One region of the Pseudarthrobacter sp. AB1 genome, then DNA from elsewhere that is predicted to be linked to it. Evidence: riboswitches for the same ligand, from Rfam matches in the RefSeq annotation. Region 1 holds a riboswitch; each other region holds the start of a gene.
The links. A riboswitch is a leader RNA that binds a small molecule or an ion and turns the genes downstream of it on or off. The one in region 1 is predicted to bind cyclic di-AMP.

Region 1 (7,042 bases):
AATGCGCCGTCGCTGGACCGTACGGCCCGCATCGTTCCAGTGGATTCGGCTGCCGCTATCAGGAACACCCTTTCACTCCACAAGGATGTCCGTTTCGGCGCCGCCAAAGCCCTCGCCGCACGGCTGGCACTCATGCTCCATCTCTTTGACCTGGCTATTCCGGAAGGAACTGTCACGGGCCGCCGCCCCTCGGCGGAGGAGCCGCAATGACATTCGTTGACCGGTTCCTGGCAGAGCGCTATGAGGAGCTTCAGCTCGAAAAATACGGCATTGGCAGGCAGTGGGAGACCGTCCTGCTGACACCCAGATTCATCACGTCCCGGCACGTGGTGGCACTGATTTTCGCGGCAGGAGCGAGGGAGCCCAGCCTTGTGGTGAAGGTGCCGCGGCAGCCGGGCGAGAACGACAGCGTGCGGCACGAAGCCAAGGTTCTGAGGCAGCTCGGCGCCGGACCTGCCACCGGTGTCCCGCATGTGGTGACTGTCTGTGACGTCGGCGCCCACACAGTGCTCGTGGAAACCGCTGTGACTGGAGCCCCCCTTGATCCCCGGCTTGTGGTCGCGGACCTATCGGGCGCCGTCAGCGCGGGGACGGACTTTGTAGACGCGCTGCCGTGCACGCAGGCAGCAGCCCAGAATGACGGATGGTACGACCGGACCATTGGCGAGCCGCTGCAGGCTCTCTGCCGGCTGGTTGCGGACGAGCCGGAAACCAAGGAGCTGGTCAAACGCACTCACGAGCTTCTGGCGCCGCTGCACGACGTGCCGTTGCCCGCCATCGTGGAGCACGGGGACTTAAGCCATCCCAACCTCTTCCTTCGGGACAACGGAACCTTGCAGGTGGTGGACTGGGAGCGGGCCCGCACCGATGGTGTTCCGGGCCATGACCTGGTTTTCTACCTTCAGTACCTCAGCGAATCCACTGAACACGCATTCCATCGGGGCGCGCAGATAGCGGCCTTTGAGAAGGCGTTCGGCGCAGGCGGGTGGGCATTGGTACCGCTCGCCGCCCATCTGAGGCGTCGGGGGGTGGACGCCGGAGTGCTTCCAATGTTGGTTATTGCCACCTGGGCCCGGTCGGCGGCCACGCTTGCGTACCGACTGGACCGCCAGACGGGCCCTGGGCCCGAAACAGACCAGGTCCGCCTGGCAGTGGCCTCCGATCGGGATTTCTGGCTATGGCGGCACGTTGTGACAGGCGTGCTGCATGAGCGCTAGGCCCGGCGCGCAAGCTTCAGCAGTTCCCTGAGCAGGGCCGGGAATCCCAGCCGCAGAATGGCGTACACCAGCCCGATGGCCATGACCACCACGACGGCGGTGGTCATTATGGGACCGAGGAACGGAAGTCCCAGTGTGCCCAACCCGGCCACCCCAACAGCGGCCCCGCAGACCACGCCCGGGACGACGGCGCCGGCCAGGCGGCTCGCCCGGATCTTGATCACCCGGGCCGCGACAGCCTGCATGCCGCAGGCGAAAACAAACGCCACTGTCAACTGCGCACAGGCGACGCCGACGATGCCCCATTGGGCGGCGACGAACAGGACCGGCACGAGGATCACCAGCCGGGCCACGGAAATTCCGATGGAGAGGCCAGGGCGTCCAAGCGCCTTGTAGACGTCGTTGGCACCCGCGCCGAGGGACCGCACTGCTGCGTACAGGGCGAGGAAAACCAGCGGCAGCACCGCCTCGGTCCATTTCTGTCCGAAAAGCAGAGGCACCAGAACCGGAGCCAGAACCGCCAAGCCCACGCCGGCGGTCACCCCATACAGGGTCTGGATCTGGACACTTTTCAGGTATCCGCCGCGAAGCCGGTCTGGATCGCCGCGTACTTGGGCATAAAGCGGGAACAGGACCGTCGAGAGGACAAAGAAGACGTTGAGGATCAGGGCTTCGGGAAGCCGGAAGGCCAGTGTGTAGTAGCCCAAAGCCTGCGCGCCCAGCAGCAGACCAATGATGAGGTAGTCGACGTCGAAAATCAGGCGGGCAAGCAGACTGCTTCCCGCTACAGGCGCCCCGTAGGCGATGTTGGCCCGGAGAGCATCTTTGCCCACGCGCCAGATCTGCCAAGGGGCGTTTTTGCGGACCAGAAACCAGCAGGTGACGGCATAAGCAACGGACCCGGCCGCCGTACCCACGGCCAGTGACCACGCGCCGTTGCCCGCAAAGGCCAGGACCAGGGTCACGGTTCCCATGGTGGCAGCCCGGACCACGGGTGCCAGGGTCAGGGGCTTGAACTTCAGATCCCGTCGCAGCAGGGCTTCCGGGACCGCGCCGAAGGACGTGGCCAACACAGAGATCCCCAGTACTTGGACCAGTGGCCCCACACCTGGCAGATTGAAGAGGCTGGCAATCCACGGCCCGGCCAGGACGATGGCGGTGGCGAGCACACCACCGAGCAGCACGGAAATCAGCAGGGCGGACCGTGCCATGACTCCGGTTCGTGGCAGATAGACGAGCGCCTGGGCCACACCGGCGTCGGCAATGGTCTCGGCGTACGCCATAAGGACCAAGGCAAGCGCCACCAGGCCGTACTCCTCGGGGGACAGGAGTCGCGCCAGAATGATGGTGGTGATCAGAACGATTACCCTGCCGGAGATGAATGCCAGCCCCTGCCACACTGCTCCGCGGACGCCTGCGCGGGTTAGATCACCGGGAGCGAGGCTCATGCCGGGGACCTTCCGTGCAGGATGCCGGCGGAATCGGACTTGATTGCCTTGCCGATCTCATCCGCATATTCCTGGGCCACCGTCCGCCACGTTCGGAGGGAGGCTTCGTCCGCTCCCGGGCGGTGCCATCCGCGCGTCGTCAACCGCCGCACGATGTGATCGGCGAACTCCTGCGGGTCAGGTTCAACGGTGAGCAAAGGGTGGGCAGCTTGCTCGCGGGCGGCCACGGGCGTCGCAACGACGGGAAGGCCAGCGGCCAGGGCTTCCCGGACAGAGTTCCGGATGCCTACCCCGTGCTCATCGGGAAAGACGGCGACGTCGGCGGAGTGGAAGACCTCCAGGACCGACGGCACGTTGGCCAGGACATCCACCCTCGGGCCAGCCAGTGCGCGGACGGAGGGTGCGGGTCGTCGCCCGGCGAGTACAAACCTGGCATCCGGAACCTGTTGCCACACCAGCGGGGCAATTTTGTTGATCAGAACGCCCACGCTGTCGACATTGGGGCCGTAGTTCAGACTGCCGACAAAACAGGCCACGGGACTGCCTGCTGTGGAGGCCCGACGCGTCGACCGTTCGGCGCCGTTGGGGATACTCCTGGCGGGCCGCGCGAGATGCTCGGACCATGAGACGGCATCCTGGGCTCCGACGGTGAGGAGCCGCGCACGCGGCGGCAGCCTCCGCTCGGACCGCACGGCAAGGAATTCCCTGAAGCGGTATGCGGGCCACAGCGCGTGGGCGACGGATGTCTCCATCGCGGCACGGATGGACCATGGATCCACCGTCTGCAGGACCAGGGGCCCGGTTACGGAGTGGGCGAGAAACAGGGCATGCGGACCGTGGATCAGGGTGGCTTCGTGGGCAGCTGAAAGTTTAGCCGCGGTGGTGTGCGCTTTGGCGGTTGAGCGTTGGTGCTTTCCGAAGCCAGTGAGGCCTCCGAGAGACAGGATGGCGGCCCAGCCGCGTCGACGGGTGGGCATCACGTGCACGGTGTTGCAGCGAGTGCGAATTTCGGCCGGCACATCCACCGGCCCCGCGAAGGTTAGGAGCGTCACAGCTATGTCCGCGGGCAGGTTCCGCAAGACCTCGAACGGGATCATGGAACTGCCGTCCCCCAGCATGGGGTCGCGGTTGGGCACGCTTTCTGTGATGTACAGAAGCTTCATTGCAAGAGTTTACGTTGCGGGTGCGGTGTTCTGCCTGAATGGCGGCAACAACTGCGGCTTTACACAAAATTAAAGAAAGCGAACGACGGCAGGATCCTCCCGCCGTCGTCCGCTCACATGATGGCGGTACTACTTCCAGGCGCGCACGTAATCAACCTGGACCTGTGACGCGGCACCATAGGCAGCCGGGGAGCTGCCTGAGGCGCCGACGTTGAGGATGATGTACTGCGGTGCACCGCCGTCGTCGGTGGCGTAGGACTTCACCTTCACGCCGTCGAAGTAGACGTCAGCCGAGTTGGCGGTCCGGTGCAGCCCGAAGGTGTGGAAGTCGTTGCCCCAGTTGCCGGGAACCGTGCCCTGGTTGTGGGCGCCCGACGTCGAGTGGTAATTGACGGTCATCTTTCCGCTCAAAACCTCTGCGATGTCGTTCTCACCATTGGTAGGCCATTTCTGACCATTGGTCCAGAATGCAGGCCAGTTGTAGAGGTTTGTGCCGTCGCCGGGGAACCGGATCCGGGCTTCGACGTAGCCGGTGGTGAACTCGTAGCCAGTGGTGGCCCCGCCGCGCGGATTGGTTGAAACCAACGAACCTGAGGTCGCCGATTCAAGGGAGAGGACGAGGTTTCCGCCGCCCACGGAAACGTTGCTGGGGCTGGTGGTGACCTTGTTCATGGTGCCGCAAGTCGGGGCGAACCAGCAGTTTGACCATTTGGCGGTGTCAAGGGCAGTGCCGTTGAATTCGTCGGCGAAAGCCATTGTCCAAGCGCCGGGAACGCCCACCGGCATGGCGCCGGTAGTTCCGGTTGAGGCCAGCGGCGCCACTGCGGGCGCAGGTGCCGGAGCAGCAGCAGCCGTTGTCGTCGCTACCGGGGCGGGTGCGGGAGCAACCGCAGGCTCTTCAGGCGCAGGCGCAGGCGCCGTGGTCGGATCGGGGGAGGGGTCCGTGGCCGGCAGCGGTGCCGGAACAGCGTTGGTGTCGCGCTTGACCTGTCCCGGAGCCTGGTCACGCTTGGACGTGTCCGCGACGCGGCTCAATTCGGCACTCTGCGGTGCCTGGTCGGAGACCTGGCCGAGGGATACGACTCCCAGCAGGGCGGCAAGAGCGGCCGCGGTCAGCGACATGTTGCGCTTGGACTTGGCACGGACCGCGGACTTCTTCAGCACAGACCGTCGCTGGGTGGGCGACGCGGCTTCGTCAGAATATGGGCGCGCGTGAGTGCGCGGCTGATCATTGGATGCAGACATAAGTGATTGCCTCTCAACGCCTGCGGAGTTAGCTGTCGGGTTCGGATGAGGCCATCCGGCCGCGTAAAGCGGCTCCACCCCTAGGGTCGGCTTAATGCCGTGCCCGGACACTCTGGGTCCCCCGCCTCTGCCTAAATATGTTGTGGATTCCGGGCAGCGGCAGAGCTTGGCGTCTGCCCGGTTTCGGGCCTGGAAGGTCGGCCCACCTGATCGACCGTACACGACAGGATTCGATTAATCACAATCAGGTAACGGAACTCTCAGTTGCGGTGCGTCCCCTTGCGCCCGGCGGCAGGTGCTGTGTTCTAGCGCTGTTCGATGGGGTGGGCCGGGACGCCGACCCACGTTTCGCCATCGGGCACGTTGCTCAGAACGGCGGCACCCATACCAACCGTGGCGTAGGCCCCCACCGAAGTCCGTTCACGGACGCTGCAGTTCAGCCCGAGGTAGGCCGCCCGACCAATCCGGACTCCCCCGCCCAGCGACACGCCGGCGGCGAACGTCGCGAAGTCAGCCACGTCGTCGTCGTGCGTAAAAGTCACGGAAGGCATTGCCACAACATGGGTTCCGATCGTGACGGAGGCCGTTAGGGACACGTTCTTCAGGAGAATGCTGCCGCGGCCGATCCGGCAGCCCTCCGGGCACTCCACGGTGGGATCGATCGCAGTGGCGTAGCGGGCATCGCGCAGGCCCAGGGCGGCCAACCGTTCCACTACGGCTTCCCGGGACTTTCCGGACGCCAGGCACACCAGCACCAGCGCATGGGTGAACTTGGGGGCATCGTCAATGGTTCCCAGCACCGGCGCGCCGTCCACGGTGACGCCGGCCATTTCCCTGTTGTCGTCGAGCAGCCCGACCACGTCGTACTGACCGCTGGCACGGACCATGGTCAGAACTTCCCGGGCCAGCCCGCTGGCGGCGACCAGAACCAGTTCGCTCACCGGGGCATCCCGGCAGCGACCCGGACGCTGTTCATGACCCGGTTCAGGCTCACGTTGTCCAGACTGTGGAAAATAGGGAGTACCAGCGTCCGGTCGGTCAGCCGTTCAGTGTTCTGGAGCCCTGCGTTGCCCGTTCCGCGCCAGCGATAGGCAGGCTGTCGGTGCGCCGCCATGGTGCCGCGGCGGGCTGATATCCCGCCCTCGGCCAGGCGGGCCAGGAGCCCTTCACGGTCCGTCGCGAAGTTGGGTAGGACTTCAAGCCAGAATGACTGGAAGTTGGTGGTCCCGTATGGTGGATCGGCCACAAACCGGAGTCCGGATAGGCCGGAGAGGCCTGCCTCATACCTCGCGGCGATTTCCCGGCGGCGAGCCACTATCCCGGCCAATCTCCCCAGCTGCACGATGCCGATGGCGGCCTGCAGATCCGTCATCTGGTAGTCGAAGCCGACTTCGACATACACCTCCGGCGCAGTCGGGCGGGCCCTGCCACGGTCCGCCGACGGCACGCTCAGGGAGTGGCCGCGCAGGCTCCTGGCCCGGGCCGCCCAGTCTGCCCGGTGGGTTGTCAGCATGCCACCCTCGCCCGTGGTCACCAGGTTGTCCCGGTGGAACGACCACACGGCAATGTCCGCCCCCGTGCCCACGGGCCTGCCCTTGTATTCTGAGCCAACAGCCGAGCCGGCGTCTTCGATCACGAGGATTTCGTGGCGATCGCACAACTCGCTGACGGGGTCCAAGTCAACCGGCATGCCACCCTGGTCCACCACGATCACGGCCCGCGTGTCAAGGGTCAGTGCGGCCCGGAGCGCAGGTGCGGTCACGGTGCCGGTGGCCGGATCCACGTCGCAGAACACGGGCCGTGCCCCGACATACGTCACCGCATTCGCGGCGGCGATGAAGGCCAGCGATGGAACAACCACGTCGTCCCCGGGGCCGATACCGGCCACCACCAGGGCCAGGTGCAGCGCGGTGGTGCTGCTGGAGGTCGCCACCGCGTGGCGCACCTCCTGGACGGCGCTGAACTGCGT
Region 2 (7,042 bases), on a different contig from region 1:
ACGGTAGGCGGTGTCTCCGGCGGCGTTGATGATCCGCAGCCGGATCACCTGTCCGGCCGCGGCGGCCAAGGTGTCCGCTTCATCCGGGGATTTTGAGTTGAACAGGTGGTACGGGTAGCTGACATCCCCGGCGTCCCCGCCGAGGAAGTCGCTGCGGGAGCCCATCAGCATGTGCTTCATCCCCATCCCCGCTGACCCGGGGTCGGAAGGGGAAGGGGATGCGGAGGACATGGAGCCGGACATGGAACCGTGGTCCATGCCGGGCATCGTGCCGCCGGACATGGGCATGCCGCCGGAGAGTTCTTTGAGGACATCATCGGGGGTGCCGGTGATACCGTCCATCCAGTCATCGAGGACGATGACCCAGTCCTGGTCGTAGACGAGTTTTTCTGCCGGGTCCTCGATGATCAGTGCTCCGTAGAGTGCCCTTTCGCGCTGCATCTCAACATGGGAGTGGTACCAGTACGTGCCGGGGTGGGTGAGCCGGAAATCGTAGGTGAACGCGGCGCCGGCGGCGATCGGGTCCTGGGTGTGGCCGGGAACCCCGTCCTGGTCATTGCGCAGGGCCAGGCCGTGCCAGTGGATGCTGGTTTCGTCCTTGAGGTTGTTGGTCAGCGGGACCTGGAGGCGGTCCCCGGCCACGGCCCGCAGTACCGGCGCGTTAAGGCCGCCGTTGTATCCCCAGGTGGTGAGGGGTTTGCCGGCGACGGTTGCCTGGACGGTACCTGCCGTCAGGTTTCGGGTGACGGATTTTCCGCTGGCCGCCCGGCGGGCTTCGTAGTCGGCAACGATTGGATCGGTGGGCTGGATACGGCCCGGGAGGCCGGCGGTGCCCTGGGTGTTGGTGCAGGCCGCGAGAGCCGCAGCGGCGGCCCCGGCGACCGACAGGCTCAGAAAACGGCGGCGGCCGAGGTGATGATCGGTGAGGGTATTCATAGGAGTTCTCCTGATCGGGCTTCAATGGGGGACCCATGGAGGTGCGGGGTTTTAGATCGGGGTGAGGAAGGTTCCGGAGAGGTTCTGGAGCTGGTAGATCCACTTCACCCAGACACCGGAAACCATGAGGACCCCCAGGATGATGAGCATGGAGGCGCCGGCGATGTTGACGACCCGGATGTGGCGGCGGACCAGGGCAAGGGTGTTGCTGACCCAGCCGAAACCCATGGCCGTCAGGGCGAAGGGGATGCCCAGGCCCAGGCAGTAGGCGAAGGCCAGCAGCGCGCCGCGTCCGGCACTGCCGGTGGTAACGCTCAGGGACAGGACAGCGCTCAGCGTCGGGCCCATGCAGGGTGTCCAGCCGAGCCCGAAGACGATCCCGAGCAGGGGTGCGCCGGCGAGTCCTGTCCTGCGGCCGAGGGTGAGTTTGCGGGTCTGCTGTAGCCAGGGGACCAGGCCCAGGAGCGCCAGTCCCATCAGGATCACCACGACACCGAGGCCGCGCATCAGGGCATCCTGGAAGCGCAGCAGCCAGGAGCCGATGGCGCCGAACGCGGCCCCGTAGAGGGTGAATACGGCGGCGAAACCCAGGACAAAGAGCCCGACGCCGGTGAGGACCCGGCGGCGGTTGTGCGGTTGCGTCGGGTCCGTCAGTCCGGACACGAAGCCCAGGTAGCCTGGCACCAGGGGCAGGATGCAGGGCGAGAGGAAAGACACCAGCCCTGCCGTCATGGCCAGCGGGATGGCGATATGCAACGCTCCGGAGCTCACCATGGACGCAAAGTACCCGCCGATATCCATCGGTTCAGTCCGCGTCAGAGGACCGGAACGTGGCCCCGCCGTCCGTGGAAACCACCAGACCGGTAGAGGTAGCGGCCCAGATCCAGGGGTTCCCGTCCGACCCTTCGGTCGCTGCGACGGCCTGGACCGCGCCGCTGATCTTGCCTTTCGGGGTCCAGGTGGCCCCGCCGTCAGGGGAGTAGTGGACGGCGCCGCCGGGTTCGACTCCGACGGCTTCCGTGGCGCTGGCAAACGCGGCGAACTGGATCGCCGGGGCTGCCTTGTCCAGGACCCAGGTGGCGCCGCCGTCGGTGGAACGCTGCAGGCCCGGTTGGGTGGTGGCGAGAACGGTATCGCTGTAAGGGTTCCCGGCCAGTACTGCCGGGGCAAAGCTGGAGGCGGCGGTCTTCCAGGTTTTTCCGTCCGGGCTGGTGCGGAGCGTCCCGTCAAAGGCCACGATCCCGGACTTGGTGGTGGCGAGGGCGTGAAAGTCCGATTCGCCCTGCCGGGAGAGCTGCTCCCAGGTTTTGCCGCCGTCGCTGGTCCTGATGAGTCCGAGCGGGTTGGGCAGCGTCGAGCCTGTCCCGGGGTGGCCGGAAGCGTAGAAGACGTCTTGCTCCATGGCGGCGGTGAAGCCCATCAGATCGTTCGTGGGTCCGACTCTGACGGCGGGCTTTTTGGACACGTCGAACAGGCCCTCGTGCGTCGCCAGGAGTACCTGGCCGGTTTCACCGTTGACGCTCAGGCCATGGATGTGAGCACTGGGCAGACCTGTGGCGGAGCCGGCTGATGACGGGGTGTCGGCCGTCGGGTCAATGGACGGGGCGCAGGCAGCCAGGGACAGCGCCAGGGACAGTGAGGCGGCTGAGACGGCGATGATACGGGAACGTTTAAGAGAGCGCGCAGGCACGATTAATCTCCAGGTGACGGAACGAAAAAGAGGTGTGAAGGGGAGGCGCAGGGTCTGCCAGCTAGAGGGCGGCCAGCAGGTCCTTCATTTCCTGCATTTCAGCTTCCTGGGAGGTGACGATGTCTTTGCTGAGCTGGACTGCCTCGGCGTTCTTACCGTCCGTAGTTTCAGTTTTGGCCATCATGATGGCGCCTTCGTGGTGGGCGATCATCTGGGTCAGGAACAGCTTGGCCGCCTCGGTTCCCTGAGCGGCTTCAAGCTTGGCCATGTCTTCATCGCCCATCATGCCGGACATGCTGTGCCCGGCGGGCATGTCCGTGGGCATCTCAGTGGGCTGGTTCCAGCTGGTCAGCCAGCCGGTCATCTTCTCGATTTCCGGTGCCTGGGCCGCTTTGATCTTCGTGGCCAGATCCGTCACGGGGACCGGGATTGCTTCCTTGGCGAGGATCATGTCGGACATCTCCACGGCCTGGGTATGGTGCGGGATCATCATCTGGGCGAATATGGCGTCGGCGTCGTTGAAGTCCGCGACAGCGGGCGCGGAGCTGGAGGACATCCCGGAGCTGCCGTGGTTCATTCCGGGCATGCTCCCTCCGTCCGAACCCGCGGAACAACCGGCCAGGGCGATCGCCGCGGCGATGGTGACAGCGGAAATGGTCAGTGTTTTCTTCATCAACATCAGGTCCTTCAAAATATCGACCGGCGTCAGGCGCCGCTGTGGATAGCGTGGCTGCAGGGCTCGCCGAATCTCAGGCGGGCGTATGCAGGGGGGGGTACGCAAGCGTGGCGTGGAGGGTGCGCCGGGCAGGACACGGCGCAGCGCAGCTTTACGTCCGGCTGATGCAGAGGTCGCCGGGGGAAGGACTCTCCGGCGGGAAGGAATAACTGATAGTTGCCTTGGCGAGGGCATTCGTGTCAGGGGTCTGGAGCGGTGCGGTGCCGGGCAGCGGCGCCGACAGGGAGGTGTTCGCCGGGGACAGGACGCAGACCGCGTCCATCGCCGACATACTCTGGCAGCCGGCGGCATTGGTGGCATCGGCGCACGAGGAAGCTGATCCGGCAAGCATCCCGGGCCCGGCCGCGGAGGCCGTCTGGGAAGACTGTGCAGGGGCGCGGCCGGGATGGCTGACCGGGTTCTGTATCTGCTGAACGGCCGTATCCATGCCTGGGGTGGCCGTCGGCATGGAGTGGGCTCCGGTCATGATGTGCATACCGAGGATCCCGGCCACAATGGCCAGGAATCCCGTCAGCAGAACGGCACGGGTCAGGAACGCCGTGACGCGGACGGATCCGGTTGCTGCCATGGTGTTCCTCCTTCCGTAGCCATTCATGGGTTTAAGGGTACGGCAGGGATCCTACCCTGCCGGGCTTACAGTTCAACGAACCTGGGAAGCATTCAGTTTCACCCTGCGCAACAACTGGGCGTCCAGGGCCGTGATGATTGTGATCTTCCATTGTTGCCCTCTCCTGGCTGGAAAGTCTGCCCTGACGGCGGCAGCGGCGCTGTCCGTCAGGGCGGGCGTTGGACTACCTGCTGGTGAGGCTGTACCCGGCGGCCGTGACAGCGTCCCGGATCTCCGCTTTGGTAGGGGTGCCGGAGACGCTGAGCCGGGTTGCCCCTCCGGCCACCAGCTCGACGGTGACGGCCTCCACTCCGGCGAGGGCGGACACTGCCTTTTCAACGCTGTGGACGCAATGCCCGCAGGTCATTCCTTCGACGGAGTAGTCGCTGCCTTGAAGTGCCGGCGACGCCAGGTCCGGGAAGCGGTGGAGCAGCAGCAGCTGCATCCGGACGGTTCAGCGGCCACGATGGGCAGCCCGGTCCGGGTTTCGAGTGCACACATGTCAGTTTGGTCCTGTGCAAGAGAAATCATGGGGACGCGCTGGGGTTGAACGGCTGTAACGGCCGGAAAGCGCACCGGCCTGGACAAACCACTTCACTGACAACACCTGAATGATACCCCCATGGGGTATTCTTGGCAAGGTGGATGCCGGCGTCCCCTCGCGGAGATCGAACAGCCGGCGTGAGCGGCCGGGCCCCCGGCGCACCCCTGTTTAGACCGGCAGGCCGGGGTCGGGTTGCATCACCGGGCCGGGGTCCTCTGCCCTCGGGTGGCCCCGTTATTCAAATGTGACATTGGGTCAGCTCTCCTGTACGGTCGAATTCGTGCCGGTTTTCTCCGAAGGCGGCACTCCCGAGCTGATTGCCTAACTCTGCCGCGGCCCGGGATCCGATCGCATATTTCGTCCGGCAGAGACGGGGAACCCAATTTGTGGCCTGCTTCGGGCAGGCCTTGGGGTGAAGCCGCTGTACTGCATTTGGTGCAGGACCGCGGCCGGGTGACTCCCATCCGAATCCGACAGCTCACCCCGCAGGCATTGGGAGAGGCCACTTCATGTCCATTCGCAGAACTCACGGCCGCCACCGCGCGGTCATCGTCCAGGCAAGCCCGCTCGCGGCCCTGTCCAGGACATTCGCCGACAACGCCGGAGGTGTAGGCCGCCAGGCGGCCGTTATCGCAGCTGCTTCCGGCCTGGTTCTGACCAGTGGCATCGCCGCGCAGGCCGCAGAAGCCCCCGCGCAGCGCGATGCCGAACCGGCTTCAAACCTTGAGGTGACCAGTCAGGCTCCGGCGCCGTTGAGCGCCGATGCGACCGTCAGGATCTCCTACGAGCGACCCGCTGTCAGCACCACACCAGCCCCCGTCGTGGAGGCACCCAAGCCCGCAGCCCCCGCACCCAAGCCTGCAGCCGCGCCGGCAGTTTCCGCCGCGCCGGCGAAAGCTACCATCACCGTAGCCCCCGCTGCTGCGCCGGTTGCTGCTCCGGCCGCCGGAGGGGTGAACGCGACCATGGTTTCGGCCGCCTACGCCCAGATCGGCATGATCCAGGACTGCACCCGACTGGTGGAGAACGCCCTTAATGCTGCCGGGATCCCCGTCGGGGATCTTGGACCGATGCAGTTCATGAACTACGGCACCGTCGTCACGGACCCCCAGCCCGGGGACATGGTCATGCAGCCCGGACACGTGGGTATCTACGTCGGCAACGGCCAGGTCCTCAGCTCGGGCCTGAACGGCAAGAACGAAACCGCAGTCCACCCCCTGACGTGGATGACAGCCAAAGGCTCAGTCACCTTCGTCCGCGCCGGGTAACCAACAACGAGAAGGCCGGTGATTCGCTGCCTTGGGGGCAGCGCATCACCGGCCTTCTCCATGCCCTTCGCAGGATCGCTCCTCTTGCGGCCGGGCATCCTGATGCCTGGTCAGCGGACCGGTGTGCGCGCCGCTACGATCGGGGTCCCCGTCCTCTTCTGTCCGGTGAAGCGGCGCAGCCGCAGGGAGTTGCTGACCACCAGCACAGAGCTGGCTGCCATGGCGGCTCCTGCGATCATCGGATTTAGCAGACCGAGGGCCGCGACCGGGATGCCGACGGCGTTGTAGAAAAACGCCCAGAACAGGTTGGTCTTGATCGTGGCCAGCGTCCGCCGGGAGAGCTCGATGGCGTCCGCGACCTGGCCCAGGTCGCTGCCCATCACTGTCAGGTCCGCGGCGGCAATCGCCACGTCGGTGCCGCTGCCCATCGCGATGCCCAGATCAGCCTGCGCCAAGGCGGCAGCATCATTCACGCCATCACCGGCCATCGCCATTATGGCTCCGCCGGCCTGCAGCCGCCGGACGGCCTCCACCTTGCCCTCGGGCAGGACTCCGGCCATCACATCTTCCGCCGGGATACCCACCTGGGCGGCCACGGCGGCGGCGACCGATGCGTTATCCCCGGTCAGCAGGACGGGCCGCAACCCCAGAGCTTTCAGCCGTCCGATCGCGGCCGCAGATCCTTCTTTGACCGTGTCGGTGAGGCTGATGATTCCCTCGGGTTCACCATCAATGCCGACCCAGATGACGGTCGCGCCGGCTTCCTCCTGTGACCGCAGCGCCGTGTAGTTGTCCGCGGCGGGAGTGATGCCGTTATCCTCCAGCCAGCCGGCCCGGCCGGCAACCACCCGTCGGCCGTCCACGGTCCCGCGCACACCCCCACCCGGTGCGCTGTCGAAAGCTGTGACGGGCAGCAGCGGTGCGTTGGCCTTGGCTGCGCGGGCGATGGCGTGGGCGATCGGGTGTTCGCTGGCGGCTTCGACGGCTCCTGCCAGGGCAAGGATCTCCTCCCCGGTCGTCGAGGTGAAGGACTGCACGGCGGAAACGGAAAGCTGTCCGCTGGTGACCGTTCCGGTCTTATCCAGCACGATGGTGTCCACGGTCCGGGTGTCTTCGAGGACCTGCGGGCCCTTGATGAGGATGCCCAGCTGTGCGCCGCGTCCCGTCCCGGTCAGCAGTGCCGTGGGCGTGGCCAGGCCCAGGGCGCAGGGGCAGGCGATCACCAGGACCGCGACCGCGGCGGTGAAGGAGGACTGCGGGT
Region 3 (7,042 bases), on a different contig from region 1:
ACGTCAGGCTCTGTTTGGGCACGCCACCGAGCCGCGACGAACGGCCGCCGGCGAGGATGACAGCATCGAAGTTGAGGGGGTCAGTGTCCACCCTCCCAGCTTAACTGTGCGGGCTGGAATACTGTGCGGAGCTGGAACTAACGGCCGGCATTCAGGCGGCCCGTTCCGGCAGCAGGAACGGGTCCCAGGCCGGCGTGGGCTTCTCAAGTTCTTTGATCTGCCAGATGGTGCCATGCGGCGGTTCCGGAACAAACCTGAGCTTCCAGCCCATTTCAGCCGGCGTGTGGTCGCCCTTGGTGTTGTTGCACCGGAGGCACGCGGCCACCAGGTTCTCCCAGGAGTCGGCGCCGCCACGTGATTTGGGCTGTACATGGTCGATGGTGTGGGCACCTTTGCCGCAATACGCGCACCGGTGACCGTCCCGCCGCAGGACCCCGCGGCGGCTGACCGCGGTGCCCTGGTTGTATCTGGGGCGGATGTAGCGGTTCAGGAGAATCACGGACGGGCGGCCCAGGATCTCCTGCGGTCCCACTACAGGGTCATCGCCTTCGGCAATAACACTGGCCTTGCCCGTGAGCACAAGCACCAGCGCCCGGCGGAAGGTGACCACCGCCAGCGGTTCATATCCAGCATTCAGAACGAGAGTGCGCATGCACGTACCTCTTCGTGGCCGCACCCGTCAGGGGCACGAGGGCCGGCTGCCCCCGGCATATCCGGGCTATGGATCGACACCACAAGAGTAAACAAAGAATCCCGGGATCAACTAATTTCGGCCGTAGCGCCAGTCACGTGTCAGATCTGGACACGCGTCCGGGTCGCTGCAGCAGCCCTATAACAACAAAGGACCCCAGCCGTGAGGCAGAGGTCCTTTGAAGATCGACTTCGGTGCTAGGACACGCGAATGTAAACCGGTCCTGAACCAACGTTGGCGCTGAACACAACAGTCTGGTTTCCGTTGTAGCCGCCGTGAACGGCCTGGCCGTTGCCGGCGTAGACGGCAATGTGGGCTACGCCCGCGCCGCCGTCGGCGTAGTAGAGCAGGTCTCCGGGCTGAGCCTCGGCGGCGCTCACGGTCTTACCCAGGGACAGGTAGCCGGCAGGCCAGTCGCGGAAGTTGATGCCCACGGCGGCCAGGGCATTGGTCACCAGCATGGTGCAGTCCTGCGTCACACCCAGCTGGGCGTACGCAGCGGAGAGGATGGCAGCACCCTTGCCGCTGGCAGCGACCGGCGCCGAGGGAGCAGCCGGAGTTGCCGACGCTACCTTTACGGTTGCCGCGGCCTTGGCCGGAGCCGGAGCCGGAGCCGGAGCCGGAGCCGGAGCTTCGACAACGGGCGCCGGAGCCTCAACAGGAGCCGGAGTGGTGGTCACGGCAGGCTTCTCGTACGAGATGGCAATGGTGGAGGCGGCCGAAATGATGGCCGGCGCGGAAACCCCAACCTCAAGGTTCGAAGCGGAAGCAGCTTCACGCTGGACTCCGGAGTCTGCCGCGTTCGCAGCGATACCACTGGTCAGGACAAGGCCGGAAGCAGCAGCGATAACCGCGGCCTGGCGGCCCATGCCACCGGCGTTGTCGCCGACAGCCTTGGCAATGACAGCCAGCGAGCTGGTCTTAGTGACCTCGGCGCGGTGCCGCGCAACAGTTGCACGTGTAGTCATTAATTTCTCTCTTTCGTTTTCCTCAGGACCGCGTGGGCAGACCAGGGGTTTTGGACGCGCCGGCATCTTGGGGGTACGCCGGCTCGCCCCGAACGGGGATTTAGCGAAAAGTTTCCAACGAAGAATCGATTCCGCCAGCACAGGGCTGCAGGAACTGCTGGATGGCAGGACCTACGGGGCCAGCGTGAAGAACGCGGAGGAGCCCGTGGATGCCACGGAGTGGAGCAGGGTGCCCTGCGAAGGATTAAGTGCGCTGACCATCATGCCGTTGCCGACGTAAATGCCAACGTGGGCGCCGCCATTCTGCATAACCAGGTCACCGGGAGCCGGTGTGGCGGTGGGCCGCATGGCTGTCCAGGCATTGGTGCGGGGAATGCTGATGCCGGCCTGGGCGTAGACCCACTGCGTGAAGCCTGAGCAGTCCCAGCCATTGGGAGTGGTGCCGCCCCAGACGTAGGGGCGGCCGATGCCGGTGTAGGCAAGTGCTGCCAAACCCGAAGCGGCGGCTGAGGAGACAGTATCAGCGAGCTTGGAGGCGTCAGCGAGCTTGGAGGCCGCGGCCTCGGTTGCCGCAGCACCCTGAGCCCCGGTTTCGGAGGCCGTGGACTGCGCACGGACCGTTTCAACCTTCGGTGCCGCCGTGGTCTTGATCACGGGGCGCTCGAAGGAAACGGTAGCCGTGGGCGCCGCAGTTACGGCAAGTGCCGTCTGCGCGGAACCGGACTCGGTAGAGGCGGAAACACCGGCGGTGGTATCCGCGGCGTTGGCCGGAAGCCCCATGCTCAGGATCAGACCTGATGCAGCTGCGATAACAGCAGCCTGGCGACCTACGGTCCCGGCGTTGGCACTGACTGCCTTGGACACGGGGCCCAAGGGGTTGGTGCGAACCGGTTGTGCGCGGTGGCGCGCAGAATTATGGCGTGAAGACACGAAGGTAGCCTCTCCCAATGCCTGCGAGGTGAGCTGTCGGATTCGGATGGGAGTCACCCGGCCGCTCTGCTTCACAGTGGAAGCTTTGCGACTTAACCCCAAGGCCTTCAGAATCGAAGACCAAAATTGGTTCCCCCGCCCCTGCCAGACGATGTCATGCGAACGGACCTTGAGCGGTGGCAGAGCTAGGCAATCCACTCAAGAACGTCAACTTCGGAAAAGTTGACGCGCCTTAAACGTTACAGGAGTTCCGCGCCAATGTCACATTCAGGTCACGGCACGTCGCGGCGATTCGAGAGTTTGCCATCATTTGGTTCAGAGCCAGCCGCTGGGGTCAACGACTTCGCCGTTGACCTGGACTTCGAAGTGGAGGTGGCAGCCCGTGGACGCGCCCGTGGTGCCGCTGAGGGCAACCACATCGCCGCGGCTGACCGTCTGTCCCACCTTGATGCTGGCGGAGGAGAGGTGGTTGTAGGTGGTTTCAAGGCCATTGCCGTGGTCCACCACCACGCGGTTGCCGCCGCCGTACTGGTGCCAGCCAGCGAAGGTCACGGTGCCGCTGGCAGCAGCCAGGACGGAGGTTCCGCACTGCGCGGCGAAGTCCTGGCCACGGTGGAAGTCGCCGGAGCCGCCGGTGATGGGGCTGACCCGGAATCCGAAGGGAGAGACTGTAGCCAGCTGGGCCAGCGGCGAGCCGAGGCTTCCGGCAGAGGCGGCGCGGGTGATGGATCCCGCGGACTGGGCGCTCAGCAGCTGCTTCAGTTTGCCGTCGGGATCACCTTGGGTAACCACGGACGAGCGGCTGAAATCAATTTGGGCGGCGGCTTCGGCAGTGACTTCAGGCTGCGGAGCAGCGGAAACGGCAGACGCGACCTGGCCGGGTGCCGGAGTTGCCATCACGGGTCCGGTCACGGGAACCGTCACGGTGAGAGCCAGGCCTGTTGCTGCCAAGGCGATGCCGGCCTTCTGGCCAAGGCCACTGGCAGCGGCGAAATCCGTCATCTGCCGGAAGGGTCCCCGGCGGCGTCGTGCTTCCCGCTGTGGATCGCGGGGCCTCTCCGCAGTGAAATCCTCGGCCACTCTGGGCGCCGAAGCGGGACCCACCGCGCGACGGCGGCCCCTGGAGTATTGCGTGGTCAAGAATGTTCCTCTCTGGATAGCCTGCGAAGTTAGCTGTCGGATTCGGGTCAGAGAGTTCAAAGACCCGGTCCGCCATAACAAGCACTTGGCGCAGAGATATCCCGTGAGGATCCTTCGCTGGAAGAGGCTTGCTGCTGACGGACTTCACCCCAAGGCAGTCTTGCGACTACCGGTTGTGGTTCCCCCGCCTCTGCCAGTTGGTGATTCGTGCACCTGATCCGCTGGCAGAGCTCGGCTCCGGATCAGGTAACGCTTTTGTATCGACGCTGAGTTCCAACTATAGGCGATTAACTTGGGCAGTAACAATTCCGTTATATTTGCGGAACCTGGCGTCACTGCGCTATAGCGCGGCCCCAACGCGAGGAGGCCGCCGTCCCGTCAGCGAACGGAAACGAAGACGTGCGATGCCACTTCCGGGGGCAGCTCGAGCGCCCCTTCTATGCCCGGAACCCGCACGGAAATGTACTCCCCCACGCGCTCCAGGGACACCGAGGCGCCGGGCCTGATTCCGCCTTCGTCCAGCTGGACCAGCAGCTCAGGCTCCACCTGAATGGGCTCGGCCAACCGGCTGACCGTTACGTTCGACGCCGGCCCGTAGCCCTGCATCGCATCCAGGAGATTAATCACTCCGGCATCAGGCAGCGCCGACGCCGGCCCGCCCAGGGCCGCCAGCCCGGGGATGGGATTGCCGTAGGGAGAATCGGTGGGGTGGTTGAGCAATTCGTAGATGCGCTGCTCAACGCGTTCACTCATTACGTGCTCCCAGCGGCACGCCTCATCGTGAACGTAGGCCCAGTCCAGGCCAATCACATCCGCCAGGAGCCGTTCCGCCAGCCTGTGCTTGCGCATCACTTCCGTGGCGCGCTTCCGCCCGGCCTCGGTCAGTTCCAGGTGGCGGTCTCCGGAGACCACCACCAGTCCGTCGCGTTCCATCCGGCCGATGGTTTGGGACACCGTGGGGCCGGAATGCCGCAGCCGTTCGGCGATGCGCGCGCGAAGGGCAACGATGTTCTCTTCTTCAAGCTCCAAAATGGTCCGAAGATACATCTCCGTAGTATCGATCAGATCCGTCATCCAGCTCAGCTCCTCGAGCGCAGTACGTTGCGTTGTCCCACCGTATCGCGTCCAGCAGCGGCGAGGTCCGGTAAAAAGCTTAGCCTATTTTGAACTTGTCCGGATAATCCCCGGACAGGGCCCGGATGGTCTCATTGGCCGGACTATGACGGTGCCGGTTCCCGCCCAATCGAGGGGTTCAGGCAGAATAAAGGAGGTCCTTAATGCAGTCACTGCCGACTACCGGCCACCCCACCGTCCGGACGTGAGCGACGTCCATGCCGAAATTGGAGCCCCCGTGAGCGAAACCAGCATCACTATTCCTGCCGACCTCCTGCCAAAGGACGGACGGTTCGGCGCAGGACCGTCCAAGGTCAGGCCGGAGCAGCTCGAGGCGCTCTCAGCGGCGTCCAAGACCATCCTGGGCACCTCCCACCGCCAGGCTCCCGTCAAGAACCTCGTAGGCTCCGTCCGCGAAGGCCTCAGCCAGTTCTTCCGCGCCCCCGAAGGCTACGAAGTGGTCCTCGGGGTCGGCGGCTCTACCGCATTCTGGGACGTCGCCAGCTTCGGCCTGGTGGAGAAGAAGGCCCAGCACCTGTCCTTCGGCGAGTTCGGCTCCAAGTTCGCCTCGGCCACCAACAAGGCCCCGTTCCTGGACGCCTCCTCCATCATCACGTCCGAGCCGGGCACTCGCCCGGTATCGGCCGCCGAAGCAGGCGTGGATGTCTACGCATGGCCGCAGAACGAAACCTCCACCGGCGTCGCGGCTCCGGTCAAGCGCGTTGCAGGCGCCGATTCCGGTTCCCTGGTCCTGGTGGACGCCACCTCTGCAGCCGGCGGCCTGGACGTGGACGTCTCCGAGGCCGATGTCTACTACTTCGCCCCGCAGAAGAACTTCGCGTCCGACGGCGGCCTGTGGCTGGGCCTCTTCTCCCCCGCCGCGCTGGAACGCGCCGCCCGGATCAAGACCAGCGGCCGCTGGATCCCGGATTTCCTGGACCTCCAGACCGCCATCGACAACTCCAAGCTGAACCAGACCTACAACACGCCGTCGCTCTCCACCCTGGTGACCCTCGACGCGCAGGTGCAGTGGCTCAACGCCAGCGGCGGCCTGGACTTCGCGTCAGCCCGCACCGCTGACTCTGCCGGCCGGATCTACTCCTGGGCCGAGGCCTCCGAGTACGCCACCCCGTTTGTGGCCAAGGCGGAAGACCGTTCCAACGTCATCGCCACCATCGACTTCGACGATTCGATCGACGCGGCCTCGATCGCCAAGGTGCTGCGCGCCAACGGGATCGTGGACACCGAGCCGTACCGCAAGCTGGGCCGCAACCAGCTCCGGATCGCGACGTTTGTGGCCATCGAGCCGGCTGATGTCACTGCGCTGCTGGCAAGCATTGATTACGTGGTGGGCGAGCTGCGCAAGTAGCGCTCTCACGCGGTGAGGCCAGCTGTCAGCGACCGACGGCGTCGTCCGGGTTTTCGTCCCTGGCGGCGCCGTTTGTGTTGTCCCCCGGTTGTTGGACGCCCAGATGCGAGACGACGCCGAAGTACCGCAGGCCGCGGGCACGCCGGTTGAAGGTGAGCCGGAGCTGCTGGGCGCGGATGATCCAGATCATTCCGATCACTGCGGCGATGATCCCGGACGCGGCCGCCACGGAAAGGGACCACCGGGGGCCAGCGGCGTTGGCCACCCATCCCACCAGCGGGGCGCCTATGGGTGTGCCGCCCATAAAGATGGCCATGTACAGGGCCATGACCCTGCCCCGCATGACGGGATCGGTGGTGGTCTGGACGTAGCCGTTGGCGCTGGTCATCATGGTGATCGCGAACAGGCCCACCGGCACCAGCGCGACGCCGAACCAGAAGTAGTTCGGGGCGAGCGCCGCCAGCCCCGACGACACGCCAAAGGCAGCCGCCGCGCCGAAGATCATCCGAAGGCGGGGTTCGCCACGGCCGGCGGAGAGCAGCGCGCCCGCCACGGACCCGATGGCCATGATGGAATTCATAAGCCCGAAGGCGCTGGCGTCCAGCCCGAACTCCGTGCCCACCATCGCGGCAATGAACAGTACGAAGTTAAGCCCGAGTGTGCCCACAATGAACACGGCTACGAGGACCACCAGAATGTCCGGCCGGAACCGGACGTAGCGCAGCCCTTCCCTGATGCGGCCCTTGCCCGGGGCCGCCCGGGGAAGCCGGCGCAGCGACGCGGAGGGGATTTTCCACAGGCTTAGGAGCATGGCCAGGAACGTGGCGGTAT

Region 2: another riboswitch for cyclic di-AMP. It lies ahead of DAD99_RS18735 (NlpC/P60 family protein); the one in region 1 lies ahead of DAD99_RS09030 (family 16 glycosylhydrolase).
Region 3: another riboswitch for cyclic di-AMP. It lies ahead of DAD99_RS04610 (M23 family metallopeptidase); the one in region 1 lies ahead of DAD99_RS09030 (family 16 glycosylhydrolase).

Annotation. Positions count from the first base shown of each region.
Region 1 is NZ_PZKO01000032.1:83,657-90,698, forward strand. It holds gene DAD99_RS09010 (hypothetical protein) at 1-210, shown strand, start outside; gene DAD99_RS09015 (aminoglycoside phosphotransferase family protein) at 207-1,217, shown strand; gene DAD99_RS09020 (lipopolysaccharide biosynthesis protein) at 1,214-2,665, opposite strand; gene DAD99_RS09025 (glycosyltransferase) at 2,662-3,828, opposite strand; gene DAD99_RS09030 (family 16 glycosylhydrolase) at 3,958-5,073, opposite strand; cyclic di-AMP (ydaO/yuaA leader) riboswitch at 5,077-5,255, opposite strand; gene DAD99_RS09035 (NeuD/PglB/VioB family sugar acetyltransferase) at 5,379-6,014, opposite strand; gene DAD99_RS09040 (DegT/DnrJ/EryC1/StrS aminotransferase family protein) at 6,011-7,042, opposite strand, start outside.
Region 2 is NZ_PZKO01000067.1:111,323-118,364, forward strand. It holds gene DAD99_RS18705 (multicopper oxidase family protein) at 1-936, opposite strand, end outside; gene DAD99_RS18710 (cytochrome c biogenesis CcdA family protein) at 988-1,737, opposite strand; gene DAD99_RS18715 (F510_1955 family glycosylhydrolase) at 1,742-2,626, opposite strand; gene DAD99_RS18720 (DUF305 domain-containing protein) at 2,688-3,299, opposite strand; gene DAD99_RS18725 (hypothetical protein) at 3,454-3,930, opposite strand; gene DAD99_RS18730 (heavy-metal-associated domain-containing protein) at 4,154-4,414, opposite strand; cyclic di-AMP (ydaO/yuaA leader) riboswitch at 4,822-5,019, shown strand; gene DAD99_RS18735 (NlpC/P60 family protein) at 5,023-5,781, shown strand; gene DAD99_RS18740 (cation-translocating P-type ATPase) at 5,892-7,042, opposite strand, start outside.
Region 3 is NZ_PZKO01000014.1:7,171-14,212, forward strand. It holds gene DAD99_RS04590 (molybdenum cofactor guanylyltransferase) at 1-91, opposite strand, end outside; gene DAD99_RS04595 (HNH endonuclease) at 152-652, opposite strand; gene DAD99_RS04600 (NlpC/P60 family protein) at 889-1,659, opposite strand; gene DAD99_RS04605 (NlpC/P60 family protein) at 1,831-2,523, opposite strand; cyclic di-AMP (ydaO/yuaA leader) riboswitch at 2,594-2,756, opposite strand; gene DAD99_RS04610 (M23 family metallopeptidase) at 2,905-3,729, opposite strand; cyclic di-AMP (ydaO/yuaA leader) riboswitch at 3,733-3,976, opposite strand; gene DAD99_RS04615 (metal-dependent transcriptional regulator) at 4,108-4,803, opposite strand; gene serC (phosphoserine transaminase) at 5,081-6,211, shown strand; gene DAD99_RS04625 (MFS transporter) at 6,237-7,042, opposite strand, start outside.